Regions from separate parts of the Streptomyces sp. NPDC004284 genome, predicted to be linked through region 2. Evidence: predicted binding sites of a transcription regulator. Region 2 holds the regulator's gene; the other holds the start of a gene.
The links. The regulator HspR, encoded in region 2, represses chaperone genes until heat shock. The targets are predictions, from matches to a motif close to TTGAGNNNNNNNNNCTCAA.
Positions count from the first base shown of each region.

Region 1: lon (endopeptidase La) is a predicted target of HspR. The motif match lies at 4,306-4,324, and genes of this name have one in related genera.

Region 1 is NZ_JBIAMJ010000001.1:702,546-708,677, reverse strand. It holds gene ACFYUS_RS03310 (lysozyme) at 1-83, shown strand, start outside; gene ACFYUS_RS03305 (lytic polysaccharide monooxygenase) at 281-1,168, shown strand; gene ACFYUS_RS03300 (DUF4240 domain-containing protein) at 1,179-1,772, opposite strand; gene lon (endopeptidase La) at 1,872-4,283, opposite strand; gene ACFYUS_RS03290 (GNAT family N-acetyltransferase) at 4,415-5,062, shown strand; gene ACFYUS_RS03285 (hypothetical protein) at 5,122-5,655, shown strand; gene ACFYUS_RS03280 (RNA polymerase sigma factor) at 5,771-6,132, shown strand, end outside.
Region 2 is NZ_JBIAMJ010000005.1:40,201-46,332, reverse strand. It holds gene grpE (nucleotide exchange factor GrpE) at 1-377, shown strand, start outside; gene dnaJ (molecular chaperone DnaJ) at 411-1,586, shown strand; gene ACFYUS_RS14940 (heat shock protein transcriptional repressor HspR) at 1,591-2,025, shown strand; gene ACFYUS_RS14935 (helix-turn-helix transcriptional regulator) at 2,088-3,068, opposite strand; gene ACFYUS_RS14930 (hypothetical protein) at 3,201-3,413, shown strand; gene ACFYUS_RS14925 ((2Fe-2S)-binding protein) at 3,422-3,739, shown strand; gene ACFYUS_RS14920 (pyridoxamine 5'-phosphate oxidase family protein) at 3,849-4,253, opposite strand; gene clpB (ATP-dependent chaperone ClpB) at 4,377-6,132, shown strand, end outside.

The sequences.
Region 1 (6,132 bases), on a different contig from region 2:
ACACCTCCTCCGGCCCGACGGTCGGCGACCACGACCACTTCAACGGCGACTACTCGCGCGTACAGGCGCTCGCGAACGGCTGACCTCGCACCCCTCGCTCCACGGCGGCCTCCCGGGCCTGCGGCACCCGGGGGGCCGCTTCGGCTTTTTCGGCCCACCCCCTTGCCCATTGGTATGGACCAATGCGACGCTCTAGCGCGGCCGCCCGGAATTCAACTTCCGTGCGCCCAGCGCGCGTTGCTCGTCCCGTACTCCCCCACGCACGAGAGAGAGCCCCCGCATGCCCTCCTACCGCCGCACCGCCACCGTCGCCGCCTCCGTCCTGTCAGCCACCGCGCTCGTCGGCCTCACCCCCACGGCGGCCGGTGCCCACGGGGCCGTCTTCAACCCCGTCAGCCGGGTGGTGGCCTGTTACGCCGAGGGCCCCGAGACGCCCAAGTCGCAGGTGTGCAAGGACCTCGTCGCCGACTCCGGCACCCAGCCGCTCTACGACTGGAACGAGGTCAACATCGCCAACGCCGACGGCCGGCACCAGGCCCTCATCCCGGACGGCAAGCTCTGCTCGGCCAACCGCGAGAAGTACCGGGCCCTGGACTGGGCGCGCACCGACTGGCCGGCGACGGCCGTCGCCGCCGGCTCCTTCGACTTCAAGATCCGGGTGACGGCCGCGCACTCGGGCACCATGACCGTCTACATCACCAAGCCCGGCTTCGACCCGACCCAGCCCCTGAAGTGGTCCGACCTGGACCCGGCCCCCGTCGCCGTCTACAACACCACCCGCACCGCGACCGACGGCTACTACAACTTCACGGGGCAGCTGCCGGCCCGCACCGGCCGCCACATCATCTACAAGATCTGGCAGCGCAACGACAGCCCCGAGGCCTTCTACAGCTGCTCGGACGTCACCTTCGGCGGGGCGGCGACCGCGACGAAGACCCAGGCCCAGCCCCAGGCGCCGACCGAGGCGAAGATCGCGGAGGGCGCGGCGCTCTCCACCGTGAGCCACGCGGGCCATGGCGGCGACGAGCAGCCCCCGGCCCTCTCCGCCGAGACCGCCGAGGCCCCCTCCTCGCCGCTCCCGATGGCCCTCGCGGGCGCGGGCGCCCTCGCCGCCTTCGCCGGCGGCAGCCTGCTCCTGGGCCGCCGCCGCAACTCCTCCGCCTCCTAGGCCTCCCCGCCTAGGAGGGGGAGGCACCGAGCGGGAAGAGGGCGGTGAGCCGGGGTATCGCCAACCCCTCCGGCCGAGACCCCCGGGGCTGCTCGCCCTCTTCCCACTCCCCCGCCGCCTCCGCGGCGTCCTCCGCCTCCTCGACGGCGTCGAGGAACTCCTCGCCGTCGTCGTCCTCCTGGCCCGTCAGCTCGTCCCACGCGTCCTGGGCGACGTAGTCGAGCTCCTCCCACTCGGGCCACTCGTCCTCGTCCCACTCGTCGTGGTGCCGGCCCACGAGCGCCCGTACCCCCGGCAGGTCGGCCAGCGCGTCCGGGTCGGCGAGGACCGACTCGTACGCCTTCCGTCCCTGGCCCACGAGCCAGAGCGTGAAGTAGTGGAAGCCGTCGTCGGTGCAGGCGCCGCCCTCGATCCGGTTCGCCGCCGCCCCTATCGCGCGCGTGTCGGCGCGCTCGGTCGCCCTCTCCAGCCGCACCTGGAACTCCACGCTCTCGGCCGCCGGACGCCGGAGCAAGTCCGCCCGCAGCCATTCCAGTCGCTCGTCCCGGTCACCGGTCCGGCGGCCCAACTCGTCGATGAGAGCCCAGAAGGCGTCGTCGTTCATGCGTACGAGCATGCCAGCCCCGGCTGACATCCGGGTAACGAGATCCGAACGCGCGGGAGCGGGGTGCCGGACCGGCACCCCGCTCCCGCGGACGGGGAGTTACGCGGCCACGTCCACCGGCACCACCGCCGGGGCGAGGGCGATCTCCAGGACCTGGCGGACGTCCGTCACCGGGTGGACCTCCAGCTTCTCCAGGATCTCGGCCGGGACGTCGTCCAGGTCGGCCTCGTTCCGCTTGGGGATCACGACCGTCGTGATCCCCGCCCGGTGCGCGGCGAGGAGCTTCTGCTTCACGCCGCCGATCGGCAGCACCCGGCCGGTGAGGGAGACCTCGCCGGTCATGGCCACGTCCGTACGGACCAGCCGACCGCTCAGCAGGGAGGCGAGGGCGGTCGTCATGGTGATGCCCGCGCTCGGCCCGTCCTTGGGCACCGCGCCCGCCGGGAAGTGGATGTGCACGCCCCGGTCCTTGAGGCCGGTGACGGGCAGCTCCAGCTCCGCGCCGTGCGAGCGGAGGAAGGAGAGCGCGATCTGCGCCGACTCCTTCATCACGTCGCCCAGCTGACCGGTGAGGGTCAGCCCGGCGGCGCCCGTCTCCGGGTCGGCGAGGGACGCCTCCACGAAGAGGACGTCGCCGCCCGCGCCGGTCACGGCGAGCCCGGTGGCGACACCCGGCACGGCCGTCCGCCGCTCCGCCGGGTCCTGCGCCGACTCCGGCACGTGGTGCGGACGCCCGATGAGCTCCCGCAGATCGTCCGGTCCGACCGTGAACGGCAGCTCGCGGTCGCCCAGTTCGTGCTGGGCCGCGACCTTCCGCAGCAGCCGGGCGATCGACCGCTCCAGGGTGCGGACGCCGGCCTCGCGGGTGTACTCGCCGGCCAGCTTCCGCAGCGCGGACTCCTCCAGGACGACCTCGCCGGCCTCCAGACCGGCCCGCTCCAGCTGGCGCGGAAGCAGGTGGTCACGGGCGATGACGACCTTCTCGTCCTCCGTGTAGCCGTCGAGGCGCACCAGCTCCATGCGGTCGAGGAGCGCCTCGGGAATGGCTTCGAGGACGTTGGCCGTGGCGAGGAAGACGACGTCGGAGAGGTCGAGTTCGACCTCCAGGTAGTGGTCGCGGAAGGTGTGGTTCTGCGCGGGGTCGAGGACTTCGAGGAGCGCCGCCGCGGGGTCGCCGCGGAAGTCGGAGCCGACCTTGTCGATCTCGTCGAGCAGGACCACCGGGTTCATGGACCCGGCCTCCTTGACGGCCCGGACGATCCGGCCGGGCAGGGCGCCGACGTACGTCCGCCGGTGACCGCGGATCTCCGCCTCGTCCCGTACGCCGCCGAGGGCGACCCGGACGAACTTCCGGCCCATCGCGTGCGCGACGGACTCGCCGAGCGAGGTCTTGCCGACGCCGGGCGGTCCGACCAGGGCGAGGACGGCGCCGCCACGGCGGCCGCCGACCACGCCGAGACCGCGGTCGGAGCGCCGCTTGCGCACCGCCAGGTACTCGGTGATCCGCTCCTTCACGTCGTCGAGGCCCGCGTGCTCCGCGTCCAGGACCGCGCGGGCGCCCCGGATGTCGTACCGGTCCTCGGTCCGCTCGTTCCACGGCAGTTCGAGGACGGTGTCGAGCCAGGTGCGGATCCAGGAGCCCTCGGGGGACTGGTCGCTGGACCGCTCCAGCTTCTCGACCTCCTTGAGGGCGGCCTCCCGCACCTTCTCGGGCAGGTCGGCGGCCTCCACGCGGGCGCGGTAGTCGTCGGACTCGTCGCCCTCGGTCTCGCCGTTGAGGTCGCGGAGCTCCTTGCGGACGGCTTCGAGCTGGCGGCGGAGCAGGAACTCGCGCTGCTGCTTGTCGACGCCCTCCTGGACGTCCTTGGCGATGCTCTCGGCGACGTCCTGCTCGGCGAGGTGCTCGCGGAGCTGGGCGGTGGCGAGCCTGAGGCGGGCGACCGGGTCGGCGGTCTCCAGGAGTTCGACCTTCTGCTCGACGCTGAGGAAGGGCGAGTACCCGGAGTTGTCGGCGAGGGCGCCGACGCCGTCGATCTGCTGGACGCGGTCGACGACCTGCCAGGCGCCGCGCTTCTTGAGCCAGCTGGTGGCCAGCGCCTTGTACTCCTTGACCAGTTCGGTCACGGAGCCGGGCAGCGGGTCGGGCAGGGTCTCCTCGACGGTGCTGCCCTCGACCCACAGGGCGGCGCCGGGGCCGGTCGTGCCGGCGCCGATGCGGACGCGGCCGAGGCCGCGGATGAGCGCGCCGGGGTCGCCGTCGGACAGGCGTCCGACCTGCTCGACGATGCCCAGGACGCCGGTGCCGGCGTAGGTCCCGTCGATCCGCGGCACGAGGAGCACGCGGGGCTTGCCCGCGCCGCCGCGGGCGGCGGCCTGGGCGGCCTCGACGGCGGCCCGTACATCGTTCTCGGACAGGTCCAGCGGCACCACCATTCCGGGCAGCACGACCTCGTCGTCGAGCGGCAGCACAGGCAGAGTGAGCGGCACGGACGCCTTGGACTCAGAAGCCATGATCTCCCCTTCGGCAGTCAAGTTGAGCTATACGCACTCAATGCTTGTGAGCCCGGGGATGTTCCCGGACGTCCGTTCGCTCTGAGCGATCACTCGCACACGCGCCCGCGTGGAGCCGATGTAATGCCTCCATGGATATAGCAGCCATTACAGCAGCGTGGGTGGCGGGCTGGACCGTCTCCCGGGGCACCCCGCCCGCCGTCGCCGAGCCCTGGGGCCACCGGATCGACGTCGGCCTGCCCCGGCACGTCGTACGGCACGTCCTGCCCGCCCCCGACGCGGCCTCCGTCGGCGCGCTCTGCGCCCGGCTGACCACGCCGTACAGCTGGCTCAAGGTGATGGCGGCCCCGGAAGACGTCGAGCCGTGGATCACCGAGGGCTGGACCGTCCCCGACGACCCGGGCTTCATGATGGTCAAGCCGCTGGACCCCGGCGCCCGCCCCGCACCGCCCGAGGGGTACGCCAGGACCACCGAGGTCGAGGACGGTGTCGTCCGGGTCCGGATCCTCGCCCCGGACGGCGCCCTCGCCGCCCAGGGCCGGATCGCCCCGACCGGCTCCACCGCCGTCGCCGACCAGATCGAGACCGACCCCGCACACCGGCGCCGCGGCCTCGGCACGAACGTCATGCGCACCCTGGAGGCCGCCGCCGCCCAGGCGGGCGCCGCCACCGGAGTCCTCGCGGCGACCACGGACGGCCTCGCCCTGTACGACTCGCTCGGCTGGCGCCACCGGGGCCCGGTCACCGGGATCGTACGGACGGGACCGGAAGGCCGCTGAGGAGTGGAATCCCGGCCGTCCGGCTGCGCGCGGGGCCCGGGACGGGGCATGCTCGACCCATGGTGCGAGACGTACGGGGTACGTGGACGTGGTGCGGGACCCTGCTGCTCGCGGGGGCCCTGGCCGGCGGCCTGAGCGGCTGCGGCCCCGGGGTGCCGTCCGCGCCCGGCGGATCGCCGTCGAGCGTGAGCGCGCCGGCCCTGCCGAGCCCCACGACCGAGCCCGCCACGCCCTCCGCGGAGCCCCGACCGACGGAGGTCCTCGTCGAGGTCGTCGTCGACGGCGGCCTCGCCGGCGTCCACAACCAGCTCGTCGTCCACTACGACGGCAGCTGGACCAGCCGCTCCGGCGACAAGCCGCCCCGGACCGGCCGGCAGACCCCCGCCGAGGCCGCCGAACTGCGGGCGGCCCTGGAGGACCCCGCCTTCGCCCTCGTCCCGGAGCGCCCGACGGGCAGCCCGATCCCCGACGGCTTCCAGTACCACCTGACCTACCGCCACCGCCTCGTCGTCGCGGACGACGGCGAACGCCCGCCCGCCCTCCAGCGCGTCTTCGCCGCCCTGCCGGAGGGCGGCCCGCCGACGAACCCCTGAGCGCGCCCGGGAGACGGCCCGCAGACGAACCCCTGAACGCGTGAACCGGGGGACGGCCCGCCGACGAACCCTGAGCGCGTGAACCGGGAGACGGCCTCCCGGCGATAGAGAGGGCGTGAGACTGTTGCGCCCCGCAGGGGGAGGCCCCTCCGGGGGCGACGAGGACGACGACGCGGCGCTGCTGCGCGCGGTCGCCCGGGGGGACACCGAGGCGCTGGCCGTGCTCTACGACCGGCACGCCGGATGGCTGTACGCCCGGCTGGCCCGGCGCTGCCCGGACGAGGAGACCGTACGGGAGGTCCTCCAGGACACCTTCGTCACGGTCTGGCGCTCGGCCGGCGGCCACCGGGGCCGGGGCGAGGCCGGCGGCTGGCTCTGGGTGATCGCCGCCCGGCGCCTGGTGGACGCGCGGCGGGCCGGCGCCCGCGCCGAACGCGCCGCCGCCCGGCCCGTGGAACCACCCGTCCCCGCGCCCTC
Region 2 (6,132 bases):
TCGCGAGCCTCCTGTCCGAGCTCCTGCCCGTCCTCGACGACGTCGGCCGGGCCCGGGACCACGGCGAGCTCGTGGGCGGGTTCAAGTCGGTGGCCGAATCGCTGGAGACCGTCGTCGCCAAGATGGGTCTGCAGCAGTTCGGCAAGGAGGGCGAGCCCTTCGACCCGACGATCCACGAGGCCCTGATGCACTCGTACGCGCCGGACGTCACCGAGACGACCTGCGTGGCGATCCTGCAGCCGGGGTACCGGATCGGCGAGCGGACCATCCGGCCCGCCCGCGTGGCCGTCGCCGAGCCCCAGCCCGGGGCGCAGGGCAAGGCCGAGGAGTCGGAAGACCCCGGCAAGTCCGACAAGTCCGAGAAGGACAGCGAGTAACAGCCGTACCCGTGCGCGGGAGGAGGGACGTCGATGAGCACGAAGGACTTCGTCGAGAAGGACTACTACAAGGTTCTCGGCGTCCCCAAGGACGCCACCGAGGCCGAGATCAAGAAGGCGTACCGGAAGCTCGCCCGCGAGAACCATCCGGACGCCAACAAGGGTGACGCGAGCGCCGAGGCGCGCTTCAAGGAGATCTCCGAGGCGAACGACGTCATCGGCGACCCCAAGAAGCGCAAGGAGTACGACGACGCCCGCGCCCTCTTCGGGAACGGCGGCTTCCGTGCCGGCGGCCCCGGAGGCGGCGGATCGTTCAACTTCGACCTGGGCGACCTCTTCGGGGGCGCCCAGGGCGGGGCCGGCGGCTTCGGCGGCGGCGGAGGCATCGGCGACGTCTTCGGCGGCCTGTTCAACCGCGGCGGGGGAGCGGGCACCCGCACCCAGCCGCGGCGAGGCCAGGACATCGAGTCCGAGGTGACGCTCAGCTTCACCGAGGCCATCGAGGGCGCGACCGTACCGCTGCGGATGTCCAGCCAGCAGCCGTGCACGGCGTGCTCCGGGACCGGCGACAAGAACGGCACGCCCCGCGTGTGCCCGACCTGCGTCGGCACCGGGCAGGTCTCGCGCGGCAGCGGCGGCGGCTTCTCGCTCACCGACCCCTGCGTGGACTGCAAGGGCCGCGGCCTCATCGCCGAGAACCCCTGCGAGGTCTGCAAGGGCAGCGGGCGGGCCAAGTCCTCCCGCACCATGCAGGTCCGCATCCCGGCGGGCGTCAGCGACAACCAGAAGATCCGTCTCCGCGGCAAGGGAGCGCCGGGCGAGCGCGGCGGGCAGCACGGCGACCTGTACGTCGTCGTGCACGTCGACGAGCACCCGGTCTTCGGCCGCAAGGACGACAACCTCACCGTCACCGTGCCGGTCTCCTTCTCGGAGGCGGCGCTCGGCGGCGAGATCAAGGTCCCGACCCTCGGTGGCCCCGCGGTCACCCTCAAGCTGCCCCCGGGCACCCCGAACGGCCGGACCATGCGCGCCCGGGGCAAGGGCGCGGTCCGCAAGGACGGCACGCGCGGCGACCTCCTCGTGACGGTCGAGGTGGCGGTGCCGAAGGAACTGGACGACAAGGCGCGCGAGGCCCTGGAGAACTTCCGCGAGGCGACCGCCTCCGAGGACCCGAGGGCCGAGCTGTTCCAGGCGGCGAAGGGAGCGTGACCCGATGAGACGCAATCCGTACGAGCTGACCGACGAGTCGCCGGTGTACGTCATCTCGGTGGCGGCCCAGCTCTCCGGTCTGCATCCGCAGACCCTGCGGCAGTACGACCGGCTCGGTCTGGTCTCCCCGGACCGCACGGCGGGCCGCGGGCGGCGCTACTCGGCCCGTGACATCGAGCTGCTCCGCCAGGTGCAGCAGCTGTCGCAGGACGAGGGCATCAACCTGGCCGGGATCAAGCGGATCATCGAACTGGAGAACCAGGTCGCGGCGCTCCAGGCACGGGTGTCCGAGCTGTCGGCGGCGGTCGAGGGCGCGGCGGCGACGCTGCGCCAGCGCGAGGCCCAGGTGCACGCCTCGTACCGCCGGGACCTGGTGCCGTACACCGATGTGCAGCAGGCGAGCGCCCTCGTGGTGTGGCGCCCGAAGCGCGGCGAGTAGCCCTCCGCCCCTGTCTCCGTCCGGAAGAGGCCCCCTCCACCAGCGGGTGGAGGGGGCCTCTTTCAGTTGTCCCGTTCGAGGATGCCGGACTGGGCGATCAGATAGCCGAGCTGTGCCCGGCTCCCGCTGCCGAGGGCGGCGGCGAGCTTGGCGATGTGCGCCCGGCAGGTCCGTACGTTCATCCCGAGCCGGCGGGCGATGGCCTCGTCGACGTGCCCCTCGACGAGGAGCCTGGCGATGGACCGCTGGACGCCGCCGATGCCGTCGGTCTTGATGTCGTACGGGATCTCCTCCCGGATCGGCACCGCCAGCTGCCAGAACTGGTCGAAGACGCCGCAGAGGTAGGCCACCAGGCCGGGGTGGCGCAGCTCCAGGGCCACCTGGCGGTCGCTGCGGGCCGGGATGAAGGCGACCTCGCGGTCGACGATGATCAGCCGGTCGATGATCTCCTCGAGGGTGCGGACCTGGACCTCGGGGCCGACGTGCTCCAGATAGGTCAGGGTGAGCTCGGTGTGGCGCGCGGTGTGCTGGTAGAGCGTGCGCATGGTGATGCCGCGGCCGAGCAGGGGGGAGACGCGGTCGAGGGCCTCGCTGAGGGCCTGCGCGGGGCGGCCGCCGCCCGGCTGGACGGTGAGGAGCTCGCTGCGGCAGTTGGCCACGACGCGGTCGAGGGTCGAGTTGATGCGGTCGATGCCTTCGAGGACGTTGATGGCGTGTGTGGCGGGGGAGTCGTGGGCGCTGATGGCCATGAACGGCTCGAAGGCGTCGGACAGCGCGACGGTGCGCCGCCGGCGGTCGAGGATCTCCCGTTCGATCGGCTGGAGCAGCTGGGCGAGCGCGGCGGAGGGGGGGACCGGGCGCAGCCACTGCGCGTCGTCCGGGTCGGGGTGGAGCAGCGCGAGGTCGAGGAGGCAGGGTGCCTCGACCGCCTCTGACCGGGCTATTCGCCCGGCGCGCAGAGCGGCCGCGTACAGCTCGGAGCCCGCTTCGCACAGTTCCGCATGCGAATGTGGGTGACCTGTTTCGTCCGCTTGTTTCCGCATATGAACACCCCCAGGCTCCTGCATCTCAGGAACATGATGCCTGGGTTTGGTGGTGCAGGCGCAGAGAGTAAGCCATCGTCTTACCTGCGGGGGTTGGAAACAGACGTTGCCTTCAAGTGAGGTTGCTCGGTGATGATGAAGAAGCTCATACGCGCGGCGGCCGGATTCGCCTTCATCGCGGCCGCCACGGTGGGCGCGGGAGTGGCCCTCGACCCGGGTTGGCACTCGGAGCCGGCGCACGTGCAGGCCGCTCCGCTCGACCCGGGCTGGCACTTCGCGGCCCCCACCGTGGTGGACGACCCGGGCTGGAGCGTGGCTCCCGCACAGGACCCCGGCTGGAGCTAGCCAGGGCCATGAATGTTCCCGATGATCCCAGGTTCCGCCGGGAGATGGCTTCGGCCTACCGCTCCGGCTGGCACTTCGTCGATCTCGCCACGGCAATCCCCCACCGTGGCGACTCGCTGAAGGTCACGCTCTTCGGAGAGCCGATCGTCGTCGCCCGCGGTCAGGACGAAGACGTCCGTGCGTACCGGTGCCTGCGCCGCCCCCGAGGCGCTCCACAGCCCATCCGCTGTGCCATCCGGTACGGCATGATCTTCGTCAATCTCGACCAGCGCGACCACCAGCTGATCGAGCCCGAGACCATCACCGCCACCCCCCGCAGTGCCTGAGCGATTCCCCCGTCGTTGTAGATCGCTCCGGCACTTCCCCCACACAGCGGCGCCATCGCGGACCTGAAACGCGATGGCGCCGCTGTGCTTTTCGCTTTTCCCGTACGGGTCAGGCGCGGCCCATCGCCCGCGTGAGGGCGATCTCGATGACGACCCGGTCCGGGTTCGGGCTCGGCACGCGCCCGTAGCGCTCGGCGTAGCGGCCGACGGCGTCCGCGACCGTCTCGGCCTCCGTGCGGACGTGGGCGACGCCCTCCAGGGTGGCCCAGCGCCCCTTGTCGACCTGGCAGACCGCGACCCGCGCGCCGTCCGCGCCCGCCGCCAGGACGTTGGCGACCTTCCGGCTGTTCTTGTTGGTGATCACGCGCGCGTACCCGCCCTCGGGGTCGTACGTGACGCCGACCGCGACGACGTGCGGCGTGCCGTCGGGGCGCGGGGTGGTCAGGGTGCACATGTGGTACTCGCGCCAGAAGCTCAGGTACGAGTCGGACGGGTTCCTGGGGTCTGTGGCCATGCCCGGAAACTACCCGTGGCGGAGCTCCCGTCAAAACCTTGAGCGGAATAGACTCAACTTTGTGTACGTTGGAAGGGTCATAGAGGGAAGTGGACCCACGACGTTCGAGGAGGAGCACCGCACGTGGACGCCGAACTGACCAACAGGAGCCGGGACGCGATCAACGCGGCGAGCAGCCGTGCCGTGTCCGAAGGACATGCCGACCTGACCCCCGCCCACCTGCTGCTGGCCCTCCTGGCCGGTCAGGACAACGAGAACATCACCGACCTGCTGGCCGCCGTCGGCGCCGACCAGGCCGTCGTGCGGGCCGGCGCGGAGCGGCTGCTCGCCGCCCTGCCGAGCGTCACCGGGTCCACGGTCGCGCCCCCGCAACCGGGCCGCGAGTTCCTCGCGGTCATCGCCGACGCCGACAAGCGCGCCAAGGAGCTCGGCGACGACTACCTCTCCACCGAGCACCTCCTCGTCGGCATCGCCGCCAAGGGGGGCCACGCCGGTGAGATCCTCGACCAGCAGGGCGCGAGCGCGAAGAAGCTGCTCGACGCGTTCGAGAAGAGCAGGGGAGGACGCCGGGTGACCACACCCGACCCGGAGGGGCAGTACAAGGCGCTGGAGAAGTTCGGCACGGACTTCACGGCCGCCGCGCGCGAGGGCAGGCTGGACCCGGTCATCGGCCGCGACCACGAGATCCGGCGCGTCGTCCAGGTGCTGTCCCGCCGCACCAAGAACAACCCGGTCCTCATCGGCGAGCCGGGCGTCGGCAAGACCGCCGTCGTCGAGGGCCTCGCCCAGCGGATCGTGAAGGGCGACGTCCCCGAGTCCCTGAAGAACAAGCGGCTCGTCTCGCTCGACCTCGGCGCGATGGTCGCCGGCGCGAAGTACCGCGGCGAGTTCGAGGAGCGCCTGAAGACCGTCCTCTCCGAGATCAAGGAGAGCGACGGCCAGATCATCACCTTCATCGACGAGCTGCACACGGTCGTCGGCGCGGGCGCCGGCGGCGACTCCGCCATGGACGCCGGCAACATGCTCAAGCCGATGCTGGCCCGCGGCGAGCTCCGCATGGTCGGCGCGACCACCCTCGACGAGTACCGCGAGCGGATCGAGAAGGACCCCGCCCTGGAGCGCCGCTTCCAGCAGGTCCTGGTCGCCGAGCCGACCGTCGAGGACACCATCGCGATCCTCCGCGGCCTCAAGGGCCGGTACGAGGCCCACCACAAGGTGCAGATCAACGACTCCGCCCTGGTGGCCGCCGCGACCCTCTCCGACCGGTACATCACCTCCCGCTTCCTCCCCGACAAGGCCATCGACCTCGTCGACGAGGCCGCCTCCCGGCTCCGCATGGAGATCGACTCCTCGCCCGTCGAGATCGACGAGCTCCAGCGCTCCGTGGACCGGCTCCGCATGGAGGAGCTGGCCCTGAAGAACGAGACGGACGCGGCGAGCAAGCAGCGCCTGGAGAAGCTGCGCCGCGACCTCGCCGACCGCGAGGAGGAGCTGCGCGGCCTCACCGCCCGCTGGGAGAAGGAGAAGCAGTCCCTCAACCGGGTCGGCGAGCTCAAGGAGCGCCTCGACGAGACCCGCGGCCGCGCCGAGCGCGCCCAGCGCGACGGCGACTTCGACACCGCCTCCAAGCTGCTGTACGGGGAGATCCCGGGCCTGGAGCGGGAGCTGGAGGCCGCCACCGAGGCCGAGGCCCAGCAGGAGGCGTCCAAGGACACCATGGTCAAGGAGGAGGTCGGCCCCGACGACATCGCGGACGTGGTCGGCTCCTGGACCGGCATCCCCGCCGGCCGCCTCCTGGAGGGCGAGACGCAGAAGCTGCTCCGCATGGAGGACGAGCTCGGCAGGCGGCTGATCGGCCAGTCCGAGGCCGTCCAGGCGG